Regions from separate parts of the Halomonas sp. M4R1S46 genome, predicted to be linked through region 1. Evidence: predicted binding sites of a transcription regulator. Region 1 holds the regulator's gene; each other region holds the start of a gene.
The links. The regulator sigma-54, encoded in region 1, starts transcription at its own class of promoters, with help from an activator protein. The targets are predictions, from matches to a motif close to TGGCACNNNNNTTGCTNT.
Positions count from the first base shown of each region.

Region 2: the regulator sigma-54 is predicted to act here: its motif matches at 1,856-1,873, upstream of OCT48_RS10970 (urease accessory protein UreD).
Region 3: the regulator sigma-54 is predicted to act here: its motif matches at 7,537-7,554, upstream of OCT48_RS13540 (nitrate reductase).

Region 1 covers NZ_CP107008.1:1,215,457-1,225,194, forward strand. Annotated here, with positions in the region: gene OCT48_RS05740 (YhdP family protein) at 1-373, shown strand, start outside; gene tldD (metalloprotease TldD) at 370-1,824, shown strand; gene yjgA (ribosome biogenesis factor YjgA) at 1,975-2,481, opposite strand; gene pmbA (metalloprotease PmbA) at 2,613-3,953, shown strand; gene OCT48_RS05760 (HPr family phosphocarrier protein) at 4,152-4,421, opposite strand; gene rapZ (RNase adapter RapZ) at 4,425-5,324, opposite strand; gene ptsN (PTS IIA-like nitrogen regulatory protein PtsN) at 5,363-5,845, opposite strand; gene hpf (ribosome hibernation-promoting factor, HPF/YfiA family) at 5,854-6,165, opposite strand; gene OCT48_RS05780 (RNA polymerase factor sigma-54) at 6,277-7,683, opposite strand; gene lptB (LPS export ABC transporter ATP-binding protein) at 7,839-8,564, opposite strand; gene lptA (lipopolysaccharide transport periplasmic protein LptA) at 8,561-9,091, opposite strand; gene lptC (LPS export ABC transporter periplasmic protein LptC) at 9,088-9,672, opposite strand; gene OCT48_RS05800 (KdsC family phosphatase) at 9,677-9,738, opposite strand, start outside.
Region 2 covers NZ_CP107008.1:2,315,248-2,324,985, forward strand. Annotated here, with positions in the region: gene ureC (urease subunit alpha) at 1-53, opposite strand, end outside; gene OCT48_RS10960 (urease subunit beta) at 50-379, opposite strand; gene ureA (urease subunit gamma) at 458-760, opposite strand; gene OCT48_RS10970 (urease accessory protein UreD) at 913-1,815, opposite strand; gene OCT48_RS10975 (tripartite tricarboxylate transporter permease) at 2,168-3,694, opposite strand; gene OCT48_RS10980 (tripartite tricarboxylate transporter TctB family protein) at 3,694-4,146, opposite strand; gene OCT48_RS10985 (Bug family tripartite tricarboxylate transporter substrate binding protein) at 4,146-5,132, opposite strand; gene OCT48_RS10990 (IclR family transcriptional regulator) at 5,324-5,932, shown strand; gene OCT48_RS10995 (response regulator transcription factor) at 5,929-6,591, shown strand; gene OCT48_RS11000 (sensor histidine kinase) at 6,588-7,961, shown strand; gene OCT48_RS11005 (ABC transporter substrate-binding protein) at 7,958-9,040, shown strand; gene OCT48_RS11010 (septal ring lytic transglycosylase RlpA family protein) at 9,077-9,496, opposite strand; gene cobA (uroporphyrinogen-III C-methyltransferase) at 9,545-9,738, opposite strand, start outside.
Region 3 covers NZ_CP107008.1:2,889,530-2,899,267, reverse strand. Annotated here, with positions in the region: gene OCT48_RS13570 (PhoH family protein) at 1-553, opposite strand, end outside; gene nirD (nitrite reductase small subunit NirD) at 968-1,342, opposite strand; gene nirB (nitrite reductase large subunit NirB) at 1,585-4,101, opposite strand; gene OCT48_RS13555 (NAD(P)/FAD-dependent oxidoreductase) at 4,098-5,414, opposite strand; gene OCT48_RS13550 (CmpA/NrtA family ABC transporter substrate-binding protein) at 5,655-6,704, opposite strand; gene OCT48_RS13545 (ANTAR domain-containing response regulator) at 6,701-7,294, opposite strand; gene OCT48_RS13540 (nitrate reductase) at 7,678-9,738, shown strand, end outside.

The DNA of each region.
Region 1 (9,738 bases):
GCTGACCCTGGACTTTTCCGACATCTCCGGCCGGGGCACGGCCTTCGATCGTGTCAGCGGCGCGGCGACCCTGTATGGTGGCGTGCTGGAGACCCGTGGCCCGGTGACCATCGACGGGCCGGCGACCACCTTCACCCTGGAGGGCAGTGTCGACCTGGCCCGTCGGGAACTCGACCAGCGGCTCGGCGTCACAGTCCCGGTGAGCAACAACCTGCCACTGGCGGCGGTGATCGCCGGCGCCCCCGTGGTGGGCGGCGCGCTGTTCATCGCCGACAAGATCTTCGGCGAGGCCATCGACCGCGTGACCCGAATTCACTATCGCGTGCGGGGGCCCTGGACCTCGCCGCGCATCTCTCTGGAAAGTGCCGAATGACATCACAGACCCACTCCCTGCTCGACCCGGCCGCCGAGGTGCTGCTCGCCCCCGGTGGGCTCGACCTCGCGGCCATGGAGGCCGGCCTCGGCCATGCCCTGGGGCCCGGCATCGACTACGCCGATCTCTACTTCCAGCGCAGCTGGCACGAGGGCTGGGTGCTGGAGGACGGCGAGGTCAAGGAGGCCAGCTACAACATCGACGGCGGCGTCGGGGTGCGGGCCATGGCCGGCGAGAAGACCGGCTTCGCCTATTCCAACCAGATCACCGCCGATGCGCTGGCCGAGACCGGGCGCACCGCCGCCGGTATCGTCAGGAGCGGCGCCCGGCTGGCGGCGGCCCCCCGGGTGCTGGCCGCGCCGGCGGGCCGCTATGCCGGCATCGACCCGCTGTCGGGGCTGTCCGCCGACGACAAGATCGCCATGCTCAAGCTGGCCGATCGGGTGGCCCGTTCGGCGGACCCGGCGGTGAGCCAGGTCAGCGCCTCTCTCACCGGGGTCCACGAGGTGGTGCTGGTACGCGCCAGTGACGGCACCCTGGCCGCGGACATCCGCCCGCTGGTGCGCCTCAATGTCAGCGTCATCGCGGTGCGCGACGGCCGCCGGGAACGCGGCAGCGCCGGTGGCGGCGGCCGCTATCCCATGGCGCGCCTGCGCGACGAGAACGTCGCCGAGCGCTATGCCCGGGAGGCGGTGCGCCAGGCCCTGGTCAACCTCGATGCCGTGGACGCCCCGGCCGGCCAGATGCCGGTGGTGCTGGGCGCCGGCTGGCCGGGCATCCTGCTCCACGAGGCCGTCGGCCACGGCCTGGAAGGGGACTTCAACCGCAAAGGCAGTTCGGCCTTCGCCGGCCGCATGGGCCAGCGCGTGGCCGCTCCCGGTGTCACCGTGGTCGACGACGCGACCCTGGCCGACCGACGCGGCTCGATGACCGTCGACGACGAGGGCACGCCGGGGCAGAGCACGACCCTGATCGAGGACGGCATCCTCACCGGCTACATGCAGGACAAGCTCAACGCCCGGCTGATGGGCATGGCGCCCACCGGCAACGCCCGTCGCGAGTCCTTCGCCCACCTGCCCATGCCGCGCATGACCAACACCTACATGCGAGCCGGCCAGGACGACCCCGCCGACATCATCAAGAGCGTCTCGCGGGGGCTCTATGCGGTCAGCTTCGGCGGCGGCCAGGTGGATATCACCTCGGGCAAGTTCGTGTTCTCGGCGAGCGAGGCCTACCTGATCGAGGACGGCCGGATCACCGCGCCGGTGAAGGGCGCGACCCTGATCGGCAACGGTCCCGAGGCCATGGGGCGGGTCTCGATGATCGGCCACGACCTGGAACTGGATACCGGGATCGGCGTGTGCGGCAAGGAAGGCCAGGGCGTGCCGGTGGGCGTGGGCCAGCCCACCCTGAAGCTGGACGAGCTGACCGTGGGCGGAACGCAATCCTGAGGGGAAGCCGCTGCGCTCGACGAGGCGGCGTTGGCGGCGAACTCGCCATGCTCATTTAGAAGTGACTAAACTCCGCTGGCTCGTTCGCCGCCGCCTGGCCTCGTCTTCGCTCGCTGGCTTCTCGAGCCATGGGAAGACAGGAGACGAGGTTCAGAGACTGGCGGTGTCGCGGATCAGCCGGAACAGCCGGCGGGCGTTGGTGGGCGGCTTGCCCTGGTCGCGCTCGCGGCGGGCGTTGCGGATCAGCTGGCGCAGCGCCTGGCGGTCGACGTCGGGGAACTCGGCGATGAAGGCCTCGACGGCGTCGTCGCCCTCGTCGACCAGCCGGTCGCGCCACTTCTCCAGGCGGTGGAAGGCATGGTCGCGGCGCAGCTGCTCCTGGTCGATCTCGTCGAACACCGCCTGGATGCCGGTGAGGTCCTCGCGGCGCATCAGCTTGCCGACGTACTGCATATGGCGTCGGCGGGCTTCCCGGGCGCGAATCCGCCCGGTCTCCTCGATGGCCGCGAGCAGGTCGTCGGAGAGGGGAAAGCGGGCCCGCTCGGCCGCGCTCATGGCGATCAGCCGTTCGCCGAGGGACTGCAGCGCGTGCATCTCGCGCTTGAGCTGGGACTTGCTGGGCCGTTCGTCGGCCGGAGAGAGATCATCCTGGGTCATGCGGCGTCCTGGGTCGTGAAGATTCGGGGCGTGGGGCATCGGTCCAGTATACCAGCCCGTCGCGGCGGGCTGGACGAATGCCATATTCTGGAGCATCGGCCCGCGGGCCGGTCGAGTTAAGGAGAGAGACCATGACACAGGCTTTCGATGCCGCCGCCCAGCAGTCGCTGCTGGAAACCCGCGCCGAGGCGGCCCTGGCGCTGGCACGCCGGCTGGGCGCCGACGCCTGCGAGGTGGGGGCCAGCGTCGACCAGGGGGTCGGCGTCAACGTGCGCGAGGGCGAGGTGGAGACCGTCGAGCTGTCCCGGGACCAGGGCATCGCGGTGACCGTCTATGTGGGGCAACGCAAGGGCAGTGCCTCGTCCACGGATGCCGGTGAGGCCTCGATCCGCGACGTGGTGGAGAAGGCCCTGGCCATCGCCCGCCACACCGGCGAGGATCCGGCCGCGGGGCTGGCCGATGCGGCGCTGATGGCCCGCCACCTGCCGGACCTCGACGTCCACCATCCCTGGCCGCTGACCACCGAGCAGGCCATCGACCTGGCCCTGGCCTGCGAGGGCGCCGGTCGCGGCATGGCGGGGATCAAGAGTTCCGACGGCGCCGGGCTCTCCAGCGGCGAGGGCGTGCGGGTCTACGCCAACAGCCACGGCTTCCTGGGCAGCCAGCGCGGCAGTCGTCATTCGCTGTCCTGCATGCTGATCGCCGAGGACGAGGGGGGCATGCAGCGCGACTACGACTACACCAGCGCGCGTGACCCCCGCGACCTGCTCGCCCCGGAGGCGGTGGGCGAGAGTGCGGCGCGGCGGACCCTGCGGCGGCTGGGGGCGCGGCGCCCGGCCACCGGTCGCCTGCCGGTGCTCTTCGATCCGACCCTGGCCGCGGGCCTGGTCGGCCACCTGATGGGGGCGATCGCCGGCGGGGCCCTGTACCGCCAGTCCTCCTTCCTCTGCGAGCGGCTCGGCGAGACCCTCTTCCCGGACTGGTTCTCGCTGTACGAGCGACCCATGGAGGTCGGCGCCATGGCCAGCAGCCCCTTCGACAACGACGGCGTCCAGACCCGCGACAACGTCTTCATCGAGCGTGGCCGGCTGGCCAGCTACATGCTCTCCGCCTACAGCGCCCGGCGCCTGGGCATGGCGACCACCGGCAATGCCGGCGGGGCCCGCAACCTGCGCCTCGACGCGCCGCTCGCCTCCCGGGACGCCCTGCTCGCGCGCATGGGGCGTGGGGTACTGGTCACCGAGCTGATGGGCCAGGGGGTCAACGGCGTCACCGGCGACTATTCGCGGGGGGCGGCGGGCTTCTGGGTCGAGGACGGCGAGATCCAGCACCCGGTGGAGGAGTTCACCATCGCCGGCAACCTGGAGGCGATGTTCAAGGGGCTGGTCGGCGTCGGTGACGACATCGACACCCGCGGCAGCATCCACTCCGGCAGCTGGCTGATCGACGAGATGACGGTGGCCGGCGGCTAAACCGGGCTTCGCCCGGAGCGATAAGCCATAAGCTTGAAGCTGGAAGAAAACGCTTGACGCCTCGGGTGGCGAATTCAGGCTGCCTTCCAGCTTCCAGCTTCCAGCTTCCAGCTTCCAGCTTCCAGCTTCCAGCTTCCAGCTTCCAGCTTCCAGCTTCCAGCTTCCAGCTTCCAGCTTCCAGCTTCCAGCTTCCAGCTTTCAAACGTCCTCGTCGAAGCGGGCGTGGAAGAGCGCCTCGAGGGCATCCAGGACCGCCTCGCCATCCTCGCCCTCGGCTTCCAGGGTGAGCTCGGTGCCGCAGGGCGCGGCCAGCATCAACAGTGCCATGATATTGGCCGCGTCGGCCTGCTGCTCCCCATGGTAGACGGTGACCCGCGAGGCATAGGGCTGGCAGCACTGTACCAGGCGGGTGGCCGCGCGGGCGTGCAGGCCGCGCTTGTTGGTCAGGGTGAGCTTGCGTCTTGGCACGTCTCAGCGGTCCTCGTCGGTATCGGGGGCGGGCAGGTTGCGCTGCAGGCCGAGCTCTCGATGGCGGAGTCGGACCCCGGGGGAGGCCGCGGCCAGGCGATGGGCCAGCCCTTCGGCGAGGTACACCGAGCGGTGCTGGCCGCCGGTGCAGCCGATGGCGACGGTGAGATAGCTACGCTGGCTGGCCTGGTAACGGGGCAGCCAGCGCTCGACCCAGGCCAGGATATCGGCGGCCATCTCGGCGACCATCGGGTAGCTGTCGAGGAAGGCGATCACGCTGTCATCGCGGCCGGTGGCGTCACGCAGCTGGGGATCCCAGTAGGGGTTCGGCAGGCAGCGGGCATCGAAGACGATATCGGCATCCAGGGGCACGCCCCGCTTGAAGCCGAAGGACTCCACGGTGAGGGTCAGCCCCTCGCGGCGATGACCGGCCACCTGGTCGGTGATGCGGCCCCGGAGGTCGTGCACCGAGAGACGCGAGGTGTCGATCACCAGGTCGGCGAGGTCGCGGATCTCCGCCAGGGCGGCCTCCTCGCAGTCGATCGCCTCCGCCAGGGTCATCTGGCTGTCCCGGGTCAGGGGGTGGCGGCGACGGGTCGCCGAGTAGCGCTCCAGCAGGATACGGGCATCGGTGGTCAGGTAGACCACCTGGCAGTGGATGTTGCGGGCCCGCACGTCCTCGAGCAGGGCAGGGAAGCGTTCCAGGGCGTGGGGCAGGTTGCGGGCATCGATGCTCACGGCGATGGAGCTGCGCAGCGACTGGCCGCTGCGCAGCTCGTCCACCAGGGGGCCGAGCAGCATGGCCGGAAGATTGTCGATGGCGTAGTAGCCGAGGTCCTCCAGGGCCTGCAGTGCGATCGACTTGCCCGAGCCGGAGCGGCCGCTGATGATCACGAGCTGCATGGGGGATCTCCTGGTCGGGGCCGGCCGGCCCGGGCCGGCTAGCCGTTGCCGTCGGCCGGTGTCTGTCGTCGGATGGCCTCGGTGAGGCGGTCGTGGAGCTCCTGCTGGCTCTCGGCGTGGCGCAGGGCGCTGCGGGTTTCGGCGTCGTTCATCACCCCGGCCACCTGGCCGAGCAGGGCGAGGTGGGCATCGTCCGCCTCCTCGGGCACCAGCAGCACGAACACCAGGTCGACGGGATCACCGTCCACGGCGTCGAAGTCCACCGGCTCGGCGAGCCGGAGGAAGCCGGCGATGGGTGCCTTGCAGTGGGGGTTGCGGGCATGCGGGATGGCCACCCCGTGGCCGATGCCGGTGCTGCCGAGGCGCTCGCGGCCGATCAGCCGGCTGAAGACCTCCTGGCTGTCGAGGCTCGGGGTGTTCTGGGCGATGAAGGTGCTGAAGAATTCCAGGACCCGCTTCTTGCTTCCCCCCGGCACCGCGAAGAGCGTGCGCTCGGGGGGCAGGATGGTTTCCAGTGACATGGGGCGGCTCAACGGACGCCGGCGGCGCCCTGAGCGCGAGCCTGGGTCTTTTCCTTGTGCTTGACCAGCTGGCGATCCAGCTTGTCGGCGAGGGCATCGATGGCGGCGTACATGTCACCGTCCATGGCTTCGGCATGAAGATCGGCACCGGCGGCATGCAGGGTGCAAGCGGCCTGCTGGCGTTCCTTCTCGACGGAGAGCGTGACCTGCACGGTCGTGATGTTGTCGTAGTGGCGTTCCAGGCGCGTGAGCTTTTCCTGCACATAGTCACGCAGGGGGTCGGTCAGTTCCACGTGGTGGCCGGTGAGATTGACTTGCATGACACGCTCCTTGCTCCTTGGGTGGTGCCTCGATTGTAACCCTTTTTGGTGCCGTGCAAACCCCCCGTGCCAGGGGCCCTTCCACGCTGTCGACGGCGCCGCCGGACGGCATCAGGCGAGGCGCTTGCGCTGGCTCGACGAGGGGATGTGCATGGCCTCGCGGTACTTGGCCACGGTGCGCCTGGCCACCTCGATGCCTTCCTCGGCGAGCAGGTCGACGAGCTTGCTGTCCGACAGCGGCTTGCGCGGCGGCTCCTCCTGGATCAGCTTGCGGATGCGGGCGCGGATCGCGGTGCTGGAATGGGCCTCGTCACCACCGCCCACCTGGCTGGAGAAGAAGTACTTGAGCTCGAACACGCCCCGCGGGGTGTGGATGAACTTCTGGGTGGTGACCCGGGAGATGGTCGACTCGTGCATCTCCACGGCCTGGGCGATATCGGCGAGGATCAGCGGCCTCATGGCCTCCTCGCCGCGTTCCAGGAAGTCCAGCTGGCGGGCCATGACCTCGCGACCGACGCGCAGCAGGGTGTCGTTGCGGCTGGTCAGGCTCTTGAGCAGCCAGCGCGCCTCCTGGAGGTGGTCCTTGAGGAACTGGTTGTCCTGGCTCTTGTCGGCACGCTTGATCAGTGCCGCATAGTCGGGCTGGATACGCAGCCGCGGCAGCGCCTCCGGGTTGAGCTCGATCCGCCAGCCCTGCTCGCTGGGGCGGGCGATCAGGTCGGGGATCACGTAGTCGCTGTCGCCGGCGGCGAAGGCACTGCCCGGGCGCGGATCGAGGCCGCGTATCAGCGCGATCACCTCGTCGAGCACGGCATCTTCCAGCCCCAGCCGGCGCTTGAGCAGGCGCCGGTCGTTGCCGGCCAGGGCCTCGAGGAACTGGCGGACCAGCCGCCGGGCCTGGGGGAGCAGGGGGGTGTCCTGGGGCAGGGCGGCGAGCTGCAGCAGCAGGCACTCGCGCAGGTCCCGGGCGAAGACCCCGGTGGGCTCGAACTGCTGAAGGCGCAGCAGCACGCCCTCGACCTCGCGGGTGGCGAGCCCCTCCAGGCCCTGGGGGCGCAGCCCCTCGCGCAGCTCGTCGAGGGACTGCTCCAGGTAGCCATCGCCGTTCACGGCGTCGATCAGGCTCTCGGCGATGTGCGTCTCCCGCTCGCCCAGGCCGCTCATGGCCAGCTGCCAGGTCAGGTGGCCCTGCAGGCTCTGGCCGGCGGCCTGGCGTTCGAAGTCCGGGGCCTCGCCGCCACTGCCCAGGCCGGCGTCCTGGAAGGTGTCGGCCCAGTCGCTGTCCACGGCCAGCTCGTCGGGGATCTCGCTGGCCCAGTCGTCGTCCGCGGCCTCGCTGACGGCCTGTTCGCCGAACTCATCCTCCATTTCCAGCATCGGGTTGGCCTCCAGGGCCTGCTGGATCTCCTGGCGCAGGTCCAGGGTGGAGAGCTGCAGCAGGGCGATGGCCTGCTGCAGCTGGGGGGTCATGGTCAGCTGGGTGCCGACGCGGAGTTGCAGGGAAGCCTTCATGGCCATGGGGGGATCCATTCGACTGGCGATGAAGCCACCACCCTAGTGCGCCGGAGGGAGGCATGCAAGCCCCGAGGCTAGCAATTAGCGTGCCAATGGCAAACAGCGTGCCTGTCGTCGCTTGGCGACATTATATCAGTAACTTACCAATAAGGGTCGGCTCACAGGCGGAAGTCCTGGCCCAGATAGACGTCGCGGACCTTCTGGTTGGCGAGGATTGCCTCGGCATCGCCCTCGGCGATGATCTGGCCGTCGCCGACGATGTAGGCCCCGTCGCAGATGTCGAGGGTCTCGCGCACGTTGTGATCGGTGATCAGCACGCCGATCTCGCGGGCCTTGAGCTGGCGAATGATGCCCTTGATCTCGCCCACCGAGATCGGGTCGACCCCGGCGAAGGGCTCGTCGAGCAGGATGAAGTCAGGTTCGGTGGCCAGGGCGCGGGCGATCTCGACTCGCCGACGCTCGCCGCCGGACAGGCTCATGCCCGGGTTGTCGCGGATATGGGTGACGTGGAAGTCCTCCAGCAGCTGCTCCAGGCGGGCCTGGCGGCCGGCGCGGTCGAGGTCCCGGCGGGTCTCGAGGATGGCCATGATGTTGTCGGCCACGGAGAGCTTGCGGAAGATCGAGGCCTCCTGGGGCAGGTAGCCGATGCCGGCCCGGGCGCGCTCGTGCATGGCGGTGCCGGAGAGGTCCCGGTCGTCGATGGCCACCGAGCCCGCATCGGCCCGCACCAGGCCGACGATCATGTAGAAGGAGGTGGTCTTGCCGGCGCCGTTGGGGCCGAGCAGGCCGACGATGCGTCCCTGCTCGATCTCCAGGCTGATGTCGTGCACGACACGGCGACGCTTGTAGCTCTTGGCGAGGTGGCGGGCGCTGAGGGTCTTCATGGGGCGTCCTGCTGCTCCGGCTCCAGGGTCATGCGGACCCGCTGGCGCTCGTCGACCCCCTCGGCCGCGGAACGGGCCTGGACCACGCGGCGGTCGAGGAAGTACTCCAGGTAGCCCCCGTCGAAGGTGTCACCCCCCTGGTGCAGCTCGGCCTGGTCGATCAGCTCGATGCGGCGCTCGGCCACATGGTAGACCACGGTACGTCCCCAGCCGCGCACCAGCGGCTCGTCGGGGGCGGGCTTCTGCTCGAGGTAGGCCCGCTCCCCGGTGGCGGTGGCCCGGGTCAGCCGACCGGCCGCATTGCGCTGGATCTCGACGCGCTCGCCGGTCAGTTGCATGCTGCCCTGGGTGATCGTCACGTCGCCGCGATAGACGGCCGTGCCGGCGCGATCGTCCAGGTCGAGACGATCGGCCTCGACCTGGATGGGGGCGCTGGCATCGCCCTCCAGCGCCAGCGCCGGGCCGGCGGCCAGGGACAGGGCGGCGAGGCTCAGGGCCAGCAGGGTCGCGGGGGGCGGTCGCATCATGGCTCGGGGTCCTCTGGGGTGGTCGGCGGGTGATGGCCGCGCACATTGTCGGCCAGCCGGGCACGATTGTCATGGATCCAGGCATCGAACCGCTCGCCCCGCATCCGCTGCGGGGGCTGGCGGAGCAGGGCCGGTGTCTCGCTCCAGGCATGCCCGGTATCGGCGTCGTAGTGAAGGGCCTCGGTTTCCAGGTGCCAGCGCTCCCGGGGGGCCGTGAGCCGGGCGTCCCCCTCCAGCAGCAGGGGGTTGCCGCCGGCGCCCAGGCGCCCGCGGGCGGCGGTGGCCAGCCAGCGTCGCCCGCTGTCGTCGCGCAGTCGGACGTCGGGCGTCTCGAGGCGGGTGACGTCATCGTCGGGGGTGTGCACCAGGCGCGGGGTCTCGAGGCGCTGGTGGGGACGGCCCTGGGCATCGAAGCGGGTCAGGCGCGCGTCCTCGAGGAAGTAGTCCGGCTCGCCGGCGGCATCCCGGGGCACCGCGCCCGGGCGCGAGGCCTCGCGCTGGTCGAGCAGCGCCAGGCCGCCGCCCAGGGCGAGCAGCACCAGCAACAGCCAGGTCCGGAACCCGGGGCGCGGCAGGCGCATGGCGTCAGGCCTTGCCGTGCAGGTAGGTGTCGAGTACGGCGTCCCAGTGTCCCTGGGCCTGCAGCA
Region 2 (9,738 bases), 1.1 Mb from region 1:
GGTCCGTACATATCGGCATAGGCCTGGCGGCTGATCTGCTTCCCGGACGTCATGAGCGACCTCCCTGCCGGTCGTCCAGCACACCCATCACCTCGCCGCGAAAGCCGAAGATATGCCGACTCCCCGCATAGGGGATCAGCGTCACCTCCCGGACCTGGCCGGGCTCGAAGCGAATCGCCGTGCCGGCGGCGACATCCAGGCGGTAGCCCCGCGCCCGGGCCCGATCGAAGACCAGGGCCGGGTTGGCCTCGGCGAAGTGGTAGTGGGAGCCGATCTGTACCGGCCGGTCGCCGGTATTGGCGACCTCGAGGCTGATCCTTTCGCGGCCCTCGCAGAGCGCGATCTCGCCGTCCTTCAATTGATATTCACCGGGAATCATGTCGTGGCTCCTTGCAGTCGCCGTGAGGGGTTAAGGGTTAGGGGTAACTCCATACCCCTTACCCCGCACTCCCCTCCTTCACACAATCGGGTCATGGATCGTGACCAGCTTGGTGCCGTCCGGAAAGGTCGCCTCGACCTGCACCTCGTCGACCATCTCGGCCACGCCTTCCATCACGTCGTCGCGGCCGAGGATCTCGCGTCCCGCGCTCATCAGCTCGGCGACGCTCCTGCCGTCGCGCGCCCCCTCCATGACCTCGCAGCTGATCAGCGCCACCGCCTCGGGGTAGTTCAGCTTGAGGCCGCGAGCCCGGCGCCGCTCGGCCAACAGGCCGGCGGTGAAGAGCAGCAGCTTGTCCTTGTCTCTCGGGGTGAGTTCCATCGCGGTAGCTCCCAAACCATGTCGCTTTCATTCGATGCCAAGCCTGTCGCAACCAAGCTGGAAGAGCGGCGCTGCGCGCCTGGAAGCGAGAAGCTCGAAGAACCCCCTTAGCCAGATCACGGGGACTTCCAGCTTCAAGGTTCCGGCTGTTGTCAGGTCCGCCAGATCCGCGGCACGCAGGCCTCCCGGCCGATCAGCCTCGGTCGCAAGACCTTCCAGGCCGCCTCGCACAGCCGCCAGGCCTCGTTGCGGTCATTGCCCAGGTAGCGCAGCAACAGCACGCCGTGACGCACCGTCACCGCCCAGCAGGGGTTCGCGGGGAGCCGCCCGCGGAGCGCCTCGATGGCATCGCTCTCCTCGCTCAGGCCCACCGCCCAGAGGGTCGCCTGGACGCTCGCGCCCCCCTGCCCCCAGCGCCCCCGGAAGCGCGGGTGGGCCGGGTCGAGGGGTTGGCGCTCCAGCCATAGCGGCCGCCCATCGCGGAGCAGGCGAAAGCGCTGTTCGATGCATCCACTGACATAGGGAAGCCGGCTGGCCGGGCGTCCCAGGGCCAGCACCTCCCAGCCCAGGCAACGGGCCCCACCGGCAAGCTCGATGGTCGTGCGCTGCACGCCCCGGGAACCGTCGAAAGCGATGGTTTCCTGGGGCAGCCATTCGAGGACGGCGCCGTCTGCCGCGCGCAGCCGGGTATGCTGGCCCCAGGCAACGCCGTGGCTGTCCGCCATGTAGAGCTTGTTGGCGGCCGGCGTGGTCAGCAGCGCATGAGCTCCCATCTCGACATCCGCGGTGATGCGCAGCGCATCGCCGCTGACCAGGCCGCCCGGGGGATGCAGCAGGTAGAGGTGGCAGGCGCCGGGGCGGCCTGCCGCATCGCGCCCTTCCGGATAGAAGGGGCGCTGGACTCGCAATGGCCCCTGGTGACGCGCCCTGGCCAGACGGGTCACGCCATCCCGTGCCGAGAAGCCGAGGTCCAGCGACGCCGCCCAGCGGCGGCCGGCATCGAAGCGGTGGCCCGACTCGGGGTGGGAAGGGATGGCGCGCGGGATGGCCGTCATCGACAAGGGTCCTGTGCGTCCGGTGGCTATTGCCTCTCCCTCAGCAAGTCGCGTACCAATCTGGTGAAGCCACCAAAAAACCGTTTCTTATCAGATGGTTGTTTTGTACACAAAGAGGTATCCGGATGCCCGCTTGCACCATCGGCGCCGCTGAGCGAGTGGGCTTTTGCACCATCCGAGTACGCGAGAGCGACGAACGCACCGTCATGGGGCAAAGCGTCCGCCACGGCCGAGGCTGAGACGGGCACTCGTAGCCCGTAGCATGAGGCAGGCCGGGTTCGGCCGCCCGGAAAGCACGAGGGGCGCCGGCCTGGCCGGCGCCCCTCGTGGCGCTGCGGGGAATATCGGGCGATCAGTCGCCCTCCGGCCCCCCCGTGCCGGTCTGGAGCTGCATGCGGCGACGCAGCAGCGGGCCGACGATATAGGGCAGGATCAGCCCCAGGCCGGCGAACACCCACAGGCCGATGGCCAGGCCGCTGTCCCAGAGGATGGTCCAGTCGCCGTCGGAGATGTCCATGGCATGGCGCAGGTTCTTCTCCATCTCCGGCCCCAGCAGCAGGCCGAGGATGATCGGCACCAGCGGGATCTCCAACTTGCGGAAGATGTACCCGGCAACGCCGAAGGCCACCATGAAGTAGAGGTCGAAGGTGGTGTTGCTGATCGAGTAGATGCCCACGAAGGCGATCATGGTCACCACCGGCAGCAGGTACATCGGCGGCACCGAGAGCAGCTTGACGAAGATGCCCACCAGCGGGATGTTCAGCACCAGCAGCAGGAAGTTGCCGATCAGCAGCGCGGCGATCACGCCCCAGACGATGTCGGCGTTCTGGGTGAACATCAGCGGCCCGGGGGTGATGTTCAGCGAGATCAGCAGTGCCAGCAGCACCGCGGTGGTACCGCTGCCCGGCACGCCGAGGGTCAGCATGGGCACCAGGGCCCCGCTGGAGGCACCGTTGTTGCCGGCCTCGGGCCCGGCCACGCCGCGCGGGTCGCCCTTGCCGAAGTAGCCCTTCTTGCCGACGATCTTCTTCTCGAGGGTATAGCCGATGAAGCTGCCCAGGGACGCGCCGGCGCCCGGCAGCACCCCGGCGATGAAGCCCAGCACGCCGCCCCGGAAGCTGGACGGCAGGATGTTGCGGATGTCCTTCCAGCTGAGCGTGAGCTTGTTGACGGCCATCTTCTCCTTGCCGCCGCCGGCCTTCTCCTCGATGAAGAACAGCAGCTCGGAGATGGCGAACAACCCGACGATGGCGATGATGAAGTCCACGCCCTCGTAGAGCTCCAGGGTACCGAAGGTGTAGCGCTGCACGCCGGTGTTGTCGATGCCCACGGTGGCGATCATCAACCCGATGGCGGCGGCCACCACGGTCTTCATGGGGTTCTTGCCGGTGATGCCGCCGAGGGTGGCGAAGGCCAGCAGGAAGAGCGCGAAGTACTCCGCCGGGCCGAAGGTCAGGGCGAAGTCGGCGAGCAACGGCGCCAGCAGGATCAACCCGATGGTGGCGACCAGGCTGCCGATGAAGGAGGCCACGGCGGAGATCGCCAGGGCCTCGGAAGCCTTGCCCTGTTGCGCCATCGGATAGCCGTCGAGGCAGGTCATCATCGCCGGCTCGTCGCCGGGAATGTTGAGCAGGATCGACGAGATGCGCCCGCCGTACATGGCGCCGGCATAGACCGAGGTGAGCATGATCATCGCGGTTTCCGGGGCCAGGCCGAGAGTGAAGGCCAACGGAATCAGGATCGCCACCCCATTGGCCGGGCCGAGCCCCGGCAGGGCGCCGATCAGGGTGCCGAGGAAGGCCCCGAGCAGCGCGAACATCAGGTTATGCGGTGCCAGCGCGACACCGAAGCCATCCATCAAAAAGCCAAGGGTCTCCATCAGCTCACCTCCAGGAACGAGAGCAGGCCCAGCGGCAGCGCCAGGTCGAGGGCGAAGTTGAAGAGCAGGAAGACCACCACGCCCGACGCCGCGCCGGTGACGAAGGCTCGCACCGGGGCGGAGCCCATGCGCCAGCACAGGGTGCCCACCGCCAGGGTCGTGCTGATGATGAAGCCCAGCGGCTGCAGCAGCGCGGCGTAGAGGATCAACACCACCACGGCGACGATCAGCTCGATGCCGGTGCGGCTCCACGGCCAGGCGTTATCCGGATCCGGCCGCACGACCATGTACAGGCTGGAGAGTGCCAGCACGACGGCCAGCAGGCGCGGGAAGGTCTCGGGACCGACGGCTTCGGTCCCGCCGAACGGCTCGGGGAACTGGGTCGTGCCCCAGCCGTACGCGACGGCCAGGGCGATCATCAGGACCCCGAAGATGCGGTCGTTGAAGGTCATTACTGAATCAGCCCGATGTCCTTGGAGAGGGTTTCGATCTCGGCGATCTGGTCCTTGACGAAGGTCTCGAACTCACCGGCGCTCATATGGAAGGGCATCAGGCCGTTCTGGGTCATGACGCTCTGCCACTCCTCGCTTTCATAGATGGTGTCCATGGCATCGACCCAGTACTGCCTGGCCTCGTCGGAGATGTCGGCCGGCATGTAGAAGCCGCGCCAGTTGGGGCCGAGGGCATCGATGCCCTGCTCCATGGCGGTCGGGATATCGGAGAACTCGCCCGGCAGGCGCTCCTCGGACAGCACCGCGAGCACCTTGAGGTCACCGGATTCCATGAAGCCCTGGGCCTCGGTGATGTCACCGGTGAAGGCGTCCACGTGCCCCCCGATCACCTGCGTCAGTGCCTCGCCGCCGTTGTTGTACGACAGGTAGGGAATCCGCGGCAGGTTCTCGACATCGGCGGCCTGGGCGGCGATCAGCACCTTGAGGTGATCCCAGCCCCCCTTGGCGCTGCCGCCGGCGAACTTGACCGCGCGCGGATCTTCCTTGAGGGCATCCATCAGGCCATTGAGATCTTCGTACTCGGAATCCGCCGACACGGCGATGATGCCGTAGTCGGCCCCGAGGGCGCCGATCCAGTTGACCATGTCGGCGTTCATGTTCGGGAACTGCCCCTGGGCCAGTCGCGTGGTGGTCGCGGTGGAGGCCGCCACCAGCAACTGCTCGTCGCCGGCACGCTTGCTGACGGTATGCCCGAAGGCCACGCCGCCACCGGCACCGGCCATGTTGATGGTCTGGACGCTGCGCGGAACGATATCCAGGTCCTCCATCACCTTGCCGACACTGCGGCAGGTGAAGTCCCAGCCGCCGCCCGGGTCGGCGGGGGCCAGGCACTCGACCTTGCCCTCGGGTTCGAAGGCCATGGCGGAGCCGGCGCTGACGGTGAAGGCGGCGACGGCGATGAGTTTGAGCGGCGTACTCTTGGACATTGTTGTGGTCCCCTGGACGGTGGAACGAAACGTTGGACTTGTCGAACGCTGACGACTGGCTTACAATTCTGTAAGGCAGAACCACGTTCTTCAGGATAGAAAGCTAGGCGCCTCGCTGGTCGGGGTCAACGCCTGGCCGTGAATTTGCGACCAAAGTTGCATCCCTCCTCCCGACCCCGGAGACCCCCAGAATGGCGCAGGATCGCGTGGAAGCGGTGGAGCGGGCCCTGACGGTACTCGAGGCCTTCGACGCCGAGCAGGAGGCCTTCAGCCTGGCCGAGCTGGCCCAGGCCACCGGCTTCTACAAGAGCACCCTGCTGCGGCTGCTCGGCTCGCTGGAACGCTTCGACTACGTGCAGCGTAGCCCCGACGGCCGCTGGCGACTCGGCTCCAGCCCGGTCCGCCTGGCCCGGCGGCATGCCCCATCACGACACCTGGCGGCCAGGGTCCAGCCCCAGCTCGAGCACCTGGCCGCTGAAACCGGGGAGACCGCGGCCCTGCTGGAGGCGCGCCACGGCGAGGCCGAGTGTCGGTTGGTGGCCCTGCCGGCCAGCGACCTGCGCCATGACCTGAGGCCCGGCAGCCGCTGGCCGACCACCAAGGACGACGACCCGCGCCCGGTCCTGCCCGGGGGCCACATGGAATGCCTGGCGCTGACGACCGGCCCCGACGAGCCGCGTTTCTGGCTGTCGCTGTCGGGCCCCGCCGGCCGCCAGCCGGCCGGTACGTGGCACCGGGCCCTGGAGGCGGCACGCGGCCGCCTGGAGGCACCTCAGGCCGAGGAGGAAACGACCCCATGAGACTGCTGCTGGTGGAGGATGATCACCTGCTGGCCGAGACGCTGGTCGATGCCCTGCGCCTCGAGGGCCACGACGTCGACCACCTGGCCGACGGCGACGCGGCCCGGGAGCGCCTGACCGGGCCGGAGCATGGCCTGTCGCTGGTGCTGCTGGACCTCAACCTGCCCGGCTGCGGGGGGCTGGAGGTGCTGGCGGCCCTGCGCGCCCACGACCGCGACACCCCGGTGCTGATCCTCACCGCCCGCGGCGCCATCGAGGACCGGGTGCGCGGGCTGGACCTGGGGGCCGACGACTACCTGGCGAAGCCCTTCGCCCTGGACGAGCTGGAGGCGCGCGTGCGGGCGCTGTTACGCCGCCGCGAGCGCGGCCAGCAGCTGCAGGTCGGCCCCCTGAGCTTCGACGGCCTGGCCCAGCGCTTCACCCTCGGCGACACGCCCCTGGCACTGCCGCCCCGGGAGCAACGCCTGCTGGCCTGCCTGATGCGTCACGCCGGCGAGCCGGTGGACAAGGCGCGACTCGCCGAGGAGGCCTTCCAGGACCAGCCCATGGGCGACAATGCCATCGAGGTCTATGTCCATCGCCTGCGCAAGCGCCTGGCCGATGGCGGTGTGGCCCTGCGCACGGTCCGCGGTCTGGGTTACCTGCTGGAGGCCACGTGATCCGCCGGGACAGCCTCTACCGACGGCTGCTGAGCTGGTTGCTGCTGCCCCTGCTGGCCCTGGGCGGCTTGATGGTGCTGCAGGCCTGGATGGATGCCCGCCGCACGGCCGACCGCGCCTATGACCGCCTGCTCGAGGCCGCCACCCTGGCGATCGCCGAACAGGTGCAGTGGCAGGAACAGCGCCTGTGGCTCGACCTCCCCCCCGCCGCCCTGGAGATGCTCGCCACCGACGCCGAGGAGCGGGTCTTCTATGCCCTCTACGATGCCCAGGGCCGATTCGTCACCGGCAACGCCGAGCTGCCCGGCGACCCCCGACAGGTCGGCGAGCGCGCCGATGGCCTGCTCTACCGCGATATCGTCTGGCGCGACCTGGCGCTGCGACAGGGGGTCCGCCGGGCGCGCCTGGAGGACTGGCGACAGCGCGAGCGCTTCGAGGTACGGGTCGCCCATACCCGCGAGGGGCGCGAGCGCCTGGCCGCCGAACTGCTGCGCGGCAACCTGGCCTATATCCTGACCATGGCGGCCCTGGCGGTGGTGATCCTGCTGCTGGCGATTCGCGCCGCTCTTGCCCCTCTCACCCGCTTGCGCCGCGCCATCCGCGCCCGCGACCCGCGCACCCTGGCTCCCCTGGCGCTGAGCCTGCCCAGGGAGCTCGCGGAACTGCGCGAGACCCTGAACGACCTGCTGGCCCGCATGCGCCGGGTCCGCGCCAACCAGGAACGCTTCATCGGCGACGCCTCCCACCAGTTGCGTACCCCCCTGGCGGGCCTGTCGGCGCGGGCCGAGCTGGCCCTGCGCCAGGACGACCCGGCCCGCTGGCGGGAGGCCCTCGAGGCCATGCACACCACCAGCGTGCGCACCTCGCGCCTGGCCATCCAACTGCTGTCGCTGACGCGCCTCGACAATCCCGAGTATCGTCCCGAGCTGGCCGTGCTGGACCTCAACACTCTGGCCCGCCAGGCCGTCAGGACTCACTGGAACGCCTGCCACCGGGACGGGGTCGACCTGGGGGTCGAGGCCTCGCCGTCGCCGGTGACGGTCAAGGGGCTCGACTGGCAGCTGGAGGAGGCACTCGGCAACCTGATCGACAACGCCAGGCGCTATGGCGCCCGACACATCACCGTGCGCACCCACGCCTCGCCGCCGACCCTGGAAGTGGAGGATGACGGGCCCGGGATCCCCGCCGAGCGCCGCCTGCTGATGCTGCGGCCCTTCCATCGCGGCAGCGATGACCCCGACGGCTCCGGCCTGGGACTGGCCATCGTCGACGGCATCGCCCGCACCCATGGTGCCCGCTTGATCCTCGAGGACGGCAGCGGCGGCCGCGGACTGAGGGTCGCCCTGCGCTTCCCGGGAGACACGCCATGAGGCAACGCGTCGCCACCCTGCTGCTGATGTGGCTGTGTGCCGCCCCCCTCGCCGCGGCACAGGAACGCCTGCACTACCCGGCGCGCCCCGGGCCCGGCCAGGCCACGGGGCAGCTGGTGATCCATGGGGCCCTGGACCTGGGGCATATCCGTCCCCTGCTGGCGACCTTCCACCGCTCGCATCCCGGCATCGAGCTGACCTACCGCAACCTCGACACCCTGCCGCTCCACGAGCGCTTCCTGGCCGCACCGGGCGAGGTGGATGTGCTGATCTCCTCGGCCATGCCCTGGCAGTACCGCCTGGCCAACGACGGCCATGCCCAGCCCCTCGACTCTGCCGTCGCCGCGGCCTGGCCGGACTGGGCCCGCTGGCGACAGGAGCTGTTCGCCTTCACCTTCGAGCCGGTGGTGATGGTGGTCCGCCGCGAGTTGATCGACCGCTTCGGCCGCCCGGAGAGTCATGCCGACTTGCTCGCCCTGCTCCAGCGGCATGGAGCGGCGCTGGCGGGGCGAGTGGTGACCTATGACCCCTCGCGCAGCGGCGCCGGCTACACCTATGCCATCGAGGAATCGCGGCTGTCGCCCCGCTACTGGGACCTGGTGGCCGCCTTCGGCCAGGCCGACGCGCGCCTGGTGGATACCACCGGCGAGATGCTGACGGGGCTCACGGAGGGGCGCTACTGGCTGGGCTACAACCTGCTGGGCAGCTATGCCCACCGGGTGGTAGAGCGAGATCCGGCGCTAGAGATGGTGATTCCCGATGACTATGCGCTGGTCACCCAGCGCCTGGCGCTGATTCCGCGCCAGGCTCCCCACCCGAGGAGCGCGCGACGCTTCCTGGACTTTTTGATCGGCCTGGAGGGCCAGCGGGTGATCGCCGAGCAGACCGCACTGGGCGCGATCCACCCGGCCCTGGATGGCCCGGGGACGGCGGGCCGCCTGCGCGCGACCCACGGCGAGGCCCTGCGACCCCTGACGCTGGGCCCGGGGCTGCTGGCCACCCTGGATGATCTCAAGCGACAGGCCCTGCTGGCCCGTTGGCGGCGGGAGTTTTCGCGGGGCGGCGAGGCAGGCGACTGACTCGCCGGGCCCGGCCGACTGGCCGGAGAGACAGGATCAGCGCACGTAGCTGAGCTGGACGGGGGCAGTACCGCGACTCAGCATGCCGAGGGCACGGGCGGCCTGCTTGGAGAGGTCGATCACGCGGCCGTCGACGAAGGGGCCCCGATCGGTGATCTCCACCTCGACCTGGCGGCCGGTATCGCGCCGGGTCACCAACACCTTGGTGCCGAAGGGCAGGCTCCGGTGGGCAGCGGTCAGGGCCTGCTGGTCGAAGGGCTCTCCGCTGGCGGTGGTACGCCCCTGGAAGCGGTCGCTGTAGAAGGAGGCGACCCCCTTCTGGATCGCAACATCGTCGCGGGACTGGTGGGCCAGCGAATCCCCCGCACAGCCGCTCAGCAGCAGCAGGGACAGCCCGAGACACAACAAACGCCACCCATGGGGACGAGTCGAACTCGCCTTGCGGGAATACACCATTCGTCACCTCACAACGACTTGTACGCCGATGTCGATCTCCCCGCGACCTCAGGCGCCTTGAGACGTGTCAGACGGCGTCGGGTGCTTTCCCTGCAACCAACCCATGCTGCCGGCGCGATCATTGTCGAACCAGGCCAGCGCGTCATGCAACGTCACCACGGTGCCGACGATGATAAGCGTCGGCGGTCGAATGATACCTAATTCGATGGCCGGCGGCAAGCTCGCCAGGCTCCCCACATGCA
Region 3 (9,738 bases), 1.7 Mb from region 1:
CCCACAGGCCGCTGCCATCCTGGCCCGCCTCGGGGTAGACCCGGGCGCCGCCGATCATGGCATCGCTGTCGTCGTAGGCGCGATCGGTGAGGTAGTCCTCCACCGGCACGCCCAGCGCCGCGGCCTTGACCCTCAGGTTGATGTCCTTGGTGACCAGGATCACCGAGGCGTCGGGGCGCTCGTCGCGCAGCAGACAGGTCTCGGCGAGCAGGCGGTTGTCGGGGGTGTCCTCCAGGTTGTCGGGGATCGAGAGGTTGTCGTAGCACAGCAGGCGTAGTCGGCCCTCGGGGCCGGTGAGCCGGGTGATGGGAATGCCGTCGCGGATCTGGTCGATGTCGACGTTGGCGGTGAGGTCAGAGAGGGTCCGGCTGACCTGCCGGGCGGTGCGGGCGATTTCGCGGATGCCGTTCTTGTGCTTGTCGAGCTCCTCGAGCACGGTCATGGGAATGACCACTTCGTGCTCATCGAACTGATAGAGGGCGGCGGGATCATGGATCAGGACGTTGGTGTCCAGCACGTAAAGCCGGGTGGCCTTCTTGTCGATGCGTACCATCGGCGCAGCTCTCCTGCATTGTCACCGGATCGACGTCAAGGATGACGCCTCGATGTCGACACTGTCAGCGCCGGATGTCAGTTCCGTGACAAGGCGCGATGTGCCGGTCTCACGGTTTGTGGTGAGCACCTCCTGTTGTCATACGACCGCAATACTTGCCAATTGGCTCCCAGCATGGCCCATCTTTGCCGCTCTGCACAATTGCCGGCCTCAACGCTGTGCCGCTTCGCTTGCCGCCGACCGGGCGCAGGCGTGGCCAGCCCAGGTCGCGATCGCCCGCCTGTTGCGGGAGGAGAGAGCCGTCCTCCCGAGTACGGCGGGTGGACGTTGATACTGGCCACCCGCTACGCCCTGGACAGGCCTCGGCAGCGTGTCGCCGGCTGGCGCGAGGGCGGGCGACCGCCAGGAGCGGGGTCACGCCTGGATCATCACCCGGTCGTCCTGGAAGCAGACCGTCCAGCAGCGCAGCCGCACCGAGTCGTCTTCCAGGCACTGGCCGTCGTCGAGGCGGAAGTGCTGCTTGTAGATCGGTGAGGCCACCACCGGCGTCCCCGAGAGGTCGCCGACGATGCCGCGGGCGATGACGTTGGCGTCGGAGAAGGGGTCGTGATGGTCCACGGCGTAGAGCTCGGTGGCATGGCCGGGCAGGTAGAACAGGGCCACCTGGGCCGGCCCCTCGGACGTCTCGATCCAGGCGGCGACGCCGGAGAAGGCGACCAGGTCGGCCTTGGTGCACAGGGGTCGCCAGGTCTGGGTCATGGTCGAGGCTTCTGCGGTTGCGCTAGTCATGGGAGAGTTCCTTGTTCGTTCGGGGGAGCGTGATAGGAGGCCAAGTCGTCTTTGGCAGAGCGATAGACGCCGGCCTGGTCACTCGGGGCTGATCCGTCGACAAGTCTTCGAGGAGGCGCTGTGAACCCATCCCTGGGCGCTACCGACGCCATCCATGGCGTAGGACCTCCTCTTCGACCTGTCCCCGGCGCCCCTCGTCGGCACGATAGCCACAGGGTCGCCAATGGCAGCGAAACGGCCGGTCAGGCGGGTCTGAGCTGGCCGCGCTCCTCGGTCACGATGATGTCCGGGTCGGGGCGCGCGTCGTTGACGAAGCTGCGGAAGCGCTTGAGCTTCTCCGGGTCCTGGAGGGCGCCGGCCCACTCGCACTCGTAGTTGTCGATGACGGTCTGCATCTGCGCCTCGAGCTCCTCGTTGATCCCCAGGCTGTCCTCGAGCACCACCGCCTTGAGGTAGTCCAGGCCGCCCTCGAGGTTCTCGCGCCATACCGAGGTCCGCTGCAGGCGATCGGCGGTGCGCACGTAGAACATCAGGAAGCGATCGATGATCCTGATCAGCTGCTCGTCGTCCATGTCGGTGGCGAAGAGCTCGGCATGGCGCGGGCGCATGCCGCCGTTGCCGCAGACGTAGAGGTTCCAGCCGTGCTCGGTGGCGATCACCCCGACGTCCTTGCTCTGGGCCTCGGCGCACTCGCGGGTGCAGCCGGAGACCGCGAACTTGAGCTTGTGCGGCGAGCGCAGGCCCTTGTAGCGGTGCTCGAGCCGGATCGCCATGCCCACGCTGTCCTGCACGCCGTAGCGGCACCAGGTGCTGCCCACACAGGACTTCACGGTGCGCACCGACTTGCCGTAGGCGTGGCCGGTCTCGAAGCCGGCCTCGATCAGCTCGCCCCAGATGTCCGGCAGGTCCTCGAGGCGGGCGCCGAACAGGTCGATGCGCTGGCCACCGGTGATCTTGGTGTAGAGGCCATGCTTCTGGGCGACCTGGCCGAGCACCACCAGCTTGTCCGGGGTGATCTCGCCGCCGGCGACACGCGGCACCACCGAGTAGGTGCCGTTCTTCTGCATGTTGGCCATGAAAGTGTCGTTGGTGTCCTGCAGCGGGATATGCGCGGCGTCGGTGATCGGCTCGTTGAAGCACGAGGCCAGGATCGAGGCCGCCGCCGGCTTGCAGATGTCGCACCCCAGGCCCTGGGTGTGTGAAGAGCCGTGCTTCTCGATCAACTCGCCGAAGGTCTTGATGCCCTCGACGCGGACGATGTCATAAAGCTCCTGGCGGGTGTGGGCGAAGTGCTCGCAGATCGACTGGTCGACCTCCACGCCGCGGGCTTCCAGCTCGTGGTCGACCACGCTCTTGAGCAGGGCCGCGCAGCCGCCGCAGCCGGTGCTGGCCTTGGTCTCGGCCTTGACGGCGCCCAGGTCGGTGGCACCGGCGTCGAGGGTCGCGCAGATCGACCCCTTGGTGACGTTGTGGCACGAGCAGATGGTCGCGCCCTCGGGCAGGGCGTCGGCGCCCAGGGTCGGCGCGCCCTCGGTGGAGGGCAGGATCAGCGCGGCCGGGTCCTCGGGCAACTCCAGGCCGTTGCTGTAGTACTGCATCAGGGTGTCGTAGTAGGCGTTGTCGCCCACCAGCATGGCGCCGAGCAGCTTCCTGCCGTCGCTGGAGACCACCAGCTTGCGGTATTCCTGCCTGATCTCGTCCAGGTAGCGGAACATCCGCGCGCCGGGGGTCTGGTTGCCGTGGGCGTCGCCGATGGCGCCCACGTCGACGCCGAGCAGCTTGAGCTTGGTGCTCATGTCGGCGCCCGCGAAGGTCAGCTCGCCCCCCAGCAGGGTATCGGCGGCGGCCTTGGCCATCTGGTAGCCGGGGGCCACCAGGCCGAAGATGCTGTTGTTCCACAGCGCCACCTCGCCGATGGCCAGGATCGCCGGGTCGCTGGTCAGGCAGCGGTCATCGATCACCACGCCGCCGCGCTCGCCCATCTCCAGGGCGGCGTCCCGGGCCAGTTCGTCGCGGGGCCGGATACCGGCGGAGAACACGATCAGGTCGGTCTCCAGCACCTTGTCGTCCTGGAAGACCATGCGGTGGAAGCTGGCCTCGCCGTCCTCGATATGCTGGGTGGCGCGGCCGGTCAGCACCTGGACGCCCAGCGCCTCGATCTTCTCGCGCAGCAGCTCGCCGCCCTCGGTGTCGACCTGCATCGGCATCAGCCGTGGGGCGAACTCGACCACGGCGGTGTCGAGATCGAGGCCACGCAGGGCGTTGGCGGCCTCCAGGCCCAGCAGGCCGCCGCCGACCACCACGCCGGTGGTGGCCGTCTCGGCCGCGGCGCGGATGGCATCCAGGTCGTCCAGGGTGCGGTAGACCAGGCAATTGTCGCGGTCGTTGCCGGGGATCGGCGGCACGAAGGGGTAGGAGCCGGTGGCCAGCACGACCCGGTCGTAGGCGTAGCGGCCGGCCTCGGTGACCACCTCGCCGGCATCGCGGTCGAGGGCGGTCACCGCCTCGTTCAGGCGCAGCTCGATGCCGTGTTCGGCATAGAAGTCGGCGTCGCACATGGCCAGGGACTGGGCGTCCCGACCACGGAAGTACTCGGACAGGTGGACGCGATCGTAGGCACGGTAACGCTCCTCGCCGAAGACCGTGATGCGGTACCGATCGGTGGCACCCCGCTCGATGAGCTGCTCGACCAGATGGTGGCCGACCATGCCGTTACCGATGATGATCAGGTGGTGTTTCTCGGAATGGGGCGTGTTCATGCGGCCTCCTTCTCGGGGCTATCGGTGTCTCGGAGAGTGGTCTCGTGCTCGGCGAGCAGGGCCTCGACATCGGCCTGGCCGAGGGCCAGGGCCTGGCGGGCGGCGTCCAGCCGGGTGCCGGCCCGGGCCTGGGTGAAGAGCCAGGGCCCCATGGCGGTGTCGCCATAGAGCACGGCGCCCTCCAGGCGGCCGTCGCGCAGCAGCAGGCGGCGGTATTCGCCCTGCTGCGGGTCGTGATAGGTCAGGGCCTCCTGGCCCGGCGCGGCCTCGGTGGGGCCGAAGGCATACAGGGATACGCCGCCGACCTTGAGCTTGGTGGCCGTCGGGGCGTCGGCGAAGCCCGCCGTCGCTTCCCCGGCCAGGTGACGGGCCAGCACCTCGACCTGCTGCCAGATCGGCTCCACCAGCCCGAAGGTGCGGGTCCCGAACTGGCAACACTCGCCGAGGGCATGGATGGCCGGGTCGGAGGTGGTCAGCCAGGCATCGACCCGGATGGCGCGGTCGCAGGCCAGGCCGGCCTCCCGGCCGAGCTCGGCGTTGGGCGTGATGCCGGCGGCGATGACCACGCGGTCGGCGGGCAGTCGCTTCCCCGAGGCCAGGCGTGCGGCGGCGACATGGCCGTGGCCGTCGTCCTCCAGGGCGGCCAGTTCGACGCCGGTGGCGATCTCCAGCCCGCGGCCCTCCAGCTCGCGTCGCAGCAGCGTCGCGGCGGTGGCATCGAGCTGGCGGTTCATCAGGCGCTCGCTGCGCTGGAGCACGCGGGCCTGCATGCCGCGCTGGCGCAGGCCCTCGGCGGCCTCCAGGCCCAGCAGGCCGCCGCCGACCACCAGGCCGCGGCCGCCGCGCTCGGCCGCGGCGGCGAGGGCCTCGGCGTCGCCCAGATCCCGGAAGCCGCTGACGCCGGCCAGCTCGATGCCCGGCACCGGCGGCAGGGCGGTACGCGAGCCCGTGGCCAGGACCAGCCGGTCATAGGCGATGGCCTCGCCGCGCTCGGTCACCACCCGGCGCCGGGCCCGGTCGATCCGGGTCACCCGCTCGCCGAGCCGCGTGCTCAGGGCGATGCCGGCCCGGCCGGCGATCTCGGGCAGGCGCAGGTCGTCATGGGTCATGTCGCCGGCCAGCCAGGGCGAGAGCAGGATGCGGTTGTAGGCCGGGCAGCGTTCCTCGCCGATCACGGTGATACGGCGCGGCGCCGCGGCCTGGCGCACGAGCGTCTCGACCAGGCGCTGGGTGGCCATGCCGTTGCCGACGATCACCAGGTGCTCGATGGGACGTTGTGGCGGGACGGACCCGGGAAGGGCATCGGGGCACATGTCGAAACCTCCTGAAACGCGAAAGACGCCTCGGCCCCCCTGGCAGCGGGGGCGCTGAGACGTCTTCGTCTGGTATTCGGTGGGCGATCGCCGTTGACCGCAAGGGAGAGGCCTGAGCCCGCTCCGGTTACTTACGGCCTTTCAATTATCGGGCCAATCTGTAATTTGTCTCAATGAAATCAAGGATTAGATATGTCGTAGCGGACGGCGGCGGGTATCCCGCCGCCGTCCGAACGGGCCTCATGCACGCTCCTGGTGCGTGGCGGCATCGAAATGCACGGGGCTGTAACAGGCCGACAGCCGGGCGGGGTCCAGCCGGCCACCGCGGGCCCGCAGCGCCTGGTCGAGGTGGCCGGCCATGGGGGCCATGGCCTCGGCGGAGGGGCGCAGGTCGCCACCGAGCCGTTGCCGTGCCGGGCCCGTGTCGGGTGCCAGCGTCTCGAGGTGGCTCACGGCCCGGTCCAGGTAGGGGGGCAGGGCCAGCCAGTCGCGTGCCCGGCGGGCATGCTCGGGCGAGGCGCCGAGCCAGTCGGCGGCCCCGGTGAGGGCCCGGATCAGGGCGGCGAGGGTCGCGGGGTGGCGCTCGGCCCAGGCCGCGGTGACCCCGAGCACCTTCTCGGGATGGTCCGGCCAGAGCCGGGCGCCGCTGGCGACGATGCGACCGCCCCCCCGGTGCTGGGCCAGGCTGCCCCAGGGCTCGCCGACGCAGAAGCCGTCGATGCGCCCCTCCTCCAGGGCCTCGGCCATGCGGGGCGGCGGCAGGACCACCAGCTTGACCTCGCGGTCGGCGTCGATGCCGCCGAGGGCCAGCCATTCGCGCAGCTGGTAGTGCTGACACGAGAAGGGATGGACCATGGCCAGGCAGGGGGGCGGTCCGCCGCGATGGCGCAGGCGCCGGGCGAAGTCGCGGGCACTGACGGCGGGATCCGGGGCGTCACCCTGCGGGGCGGCGGCCTCCGGCGAGGGCATGCCCTCGCTCCAGCGTGGCGACAGCACCAGGGTGTTGCCGTTACGTCCCAGCACCAGCGGGGCCAGGGTCTCGCAGGCGGCGCCGGAGATCCCCAGGCTCATGGCCAGGGGCAGCGGGGCCAGCATGTGGGCGCCGTCCAGCAGGCCGGCGGCGAGCTTGTCGCGCAGCGTCGACCAGGCATTCTCGCGTGACAGCGCGACGTCGAGCCCTTCGGCGGCGAAGAAGCCGCCCTCGCGGGCGATGATCGGCAGGGCGGCATCCAGCAGCGGAATGACGCCCAGCGTCAGGCGCTCGAGCCCGGCGGTGCGACTCGCGGTCATAGGCCTTTCTCCAGTCGTTCGAGGATATCGATCACGTTGGCGGCCACTTCGCCGATGCGCTGGCCGCGGTCCATGGCCAGTTTGCGCAGCATGCGGTAGGCCTGTTCCTCGTCGCAGTCCTGGTGCTTCATCAGCAGTCCCTTGGCCCGCTCGATGCGCTTGCGGTCGGCCAGCTGGCCGCGGGCCTTGTCGAGTTCGGTGCGCATCGACTGGAAGGAGGCGAAGCGGGCGATGGCGACCTCGAGGATCGCCTTGACCCGGCTGGGCACCAGGCCGTCCACCACATAGGCGCTGACACCGGCCTCCAGGGCGGCCTGCATGGTGTCGGGCTCGTGCTGGTCGGCGAAGAACACCACCGGACGCGGGTTCTCGCGATTCAGCAGGGACATGCTGTCGAGGGTGTCGCGATCGGGGGACTCCATGTCGATGATCACCACATCGGGGGCGTGACGCGCGACCATCTCGTTGAGGCTGGCCGGGCTCTGCAGGCGGCAGACGACCTTATGGCCCTCCTGGGCGAGGGCCTCCTCGACCATGGCGGCGCGCACGATCTCGTCATCGACCAGCAGGATTTTCAGGGGCTGGGGCATAGGGCGTGGCTCGTTGCATCGGTCGTTTGCAGGAAGCAATGCAAGATACATTCCAGATGCCGCGATGCCGGCAAGGTTCGGGGTCGGGCGCCGGTCCTGGCGCCGTCGCCATCGATCGCCGGGGGAATGTTGCACCGCAGCGGTGCGGAATCGGGCGCCGACGGCCCCGGCTGGTGCAGGGCGGCGCGAAGGCCCGGCCCTCGCCGGCCCGGAGGTCCCGCCACGGCGGGTCCGGGGCCTGTTGGCACGCGGCTTGCTTGATACTGGGCAATCATCTCCCGGGCCGCCATGACGGTGGCCCCAGGCAACGACGCCCACCGCCGCGCTGGCCACCCGTGCGGCGGTGGGCGTCGTCGTTGGGACCCACGATCGAGGAGGGCGTTATGCATCAGGCGCGAACCACTTGCCCCTACTGCGGTGTCGGCTGCGGCGTGCTGGCCGACATCGACGGCGACCGCATGGTCGGCGTCGAGGGCGACGCCACGCATCCGGCCAACTTCGGCCGCCTGTGCGTCAAGGGCTCGGCGCTCGCCGAGACCCTGGGCGCGCAGGGGCGTCTGACGCGCCCCCGGGTCGACGGTGTCGAGGTCGACTGGAACACCGCGCTCGACGCCGTGGCCGAACGGCTCCAGGCGACCCGCGAGGCTGCCGGCGACCCGGCGGTGGCCGGCTACCTGTCCGGGCAGCTGCTCACCGAGGACTATTACGTCGCCAACAAGCTGTTCAAGGGCTTTCTCGGTACGCCGCACCTGGATACCAACTCGCGGCTGTGCATGGCCTCGGCCGTGGCCGCCTACAAGCGTTCGCTGGGCGCCGACGCCGTGCCCTGCAGCTACGAGGACCTGGAGGAGGCCGAGCTGGTGGTGCTGGTGGGCTCCAACCTGGCCTGGAACCATCCGGTGCTCTACCAGCGCCTGCGCACCGCCAAGACCCGCAACCCGCTGATGCGGGTGGTGGTGATCGACCCGCGGGTCACCGACAGCTGCGAGATCGCCGACCTCTACCTGGGGCTCAGGCCCGGCAGCGACGCCCGCCTGTTCAACGGCCTGCTGGCCTGGATGGCCGCCAAGGGCAAGCTCGACCGGGTCTACCTGGAACAGCACACCACCGGGCTGGATGCGGCGCTGGCCGCGGCCCGCGAGGACGACGGCTCCGTTGAGGCCATCGCCGCCGACTGCGATGTCGACCCGGAACGCCTGGAGACCTTCTTCTACTGGTTTGCCAGCCAGCTGCACGTGGTGACCCTCTACTCCCAGGGCATCAACCAGTCGTCCAGCGGCACCGACAAGTGCCACGCCATCATCAACTGCCACCTGGCCGGCGGCAAGCTCGGCCTGCCCGGTGCCGGTCCCTTCTCCATCACCGGCCAGCCCAACGCCATGGGGGGCCGCGAGGTGGGCGGTCTGGCCAACCAACTGGCCGCCCACATGGACTATGACAGTCCCGGCGCCCTCGATCGGGTGCGCCGCTTCTGGGCCACCGACACGCTGGAGCCGAGCCTGCCCGAGGGACCCGGTCACAAGGCGGTGGCGCTGTTCGAGGCCATCGAACGCGGCGAGATCCAGGCCCTGTGGATCATGGCCACCAACCCCGTGGTCAGCCTGCCCGATGCCGACCGGGTACGGGCGGCCCTGGCCAGATGCCCGCTGGTGATCGTCTCCGAGTGCATGGCCGACACCGACCTGCTGCCCTATGCCGATATCGTGCTGCCGGCCACGTCCTGGTCCGAGAAGGACGGTACCGTGACCAACTCCGAGCGGCGCATCTCCCGCCAGCGGGGGCTGCTGCCCCCGCCCGGGGAGGCGCGTCACGACTGGTGGATCATCGGCGAGGTCGCGCGGCGGCTGGGCTATGGCGAGGCCTTCGCCTATGCCCATCCCGGCGAGATCTTCGCCGAGCACGCCCGGCTCTCCGGCTTCGAGAACGCGCCCGACCACCCGGGCCATCGTGCCCGGATGTTCGATATCTCGGCGCTGGCCGAGCTGGATCGCGAGGGCTACGACGCCCTGGCGCCGATCCAGTGGCCGGTGACCGCCGCCGCCCCCCATGGCACCGCCCGGCTGTTCGAGGAGGGTCGCTTCGCCACCGCCGACGGGCGCGCCAGGCTCTTTCCGGTGCGCCCTCGGGGGCCCATCCAGGCGCTCGACGCGACCCATTCGCTGCGGCTCAACACCGGGCGCGTGCGCGACCAGTGGCACACCATGACCCGCACCGGCCGCGCGGCCCGGCTGATGAACCACCGGGCCGAACCCTTCATCGAGATCGCCCCGGAGGATGCCCAGGCGCTCGGGCTCGGCGACCAGCAACTGGCGCGCCTGACCAGCGCCACCGGCGAGTACCGTGGTCGGGTCAGGCTGTCGCGCGGCCAGCGACGCGGCGAGGTGTTCGTGCCCATCCACTGGACCGATCGCTTCTCGGCCCGGGCCCTGGCCGGCAGCCTGCTC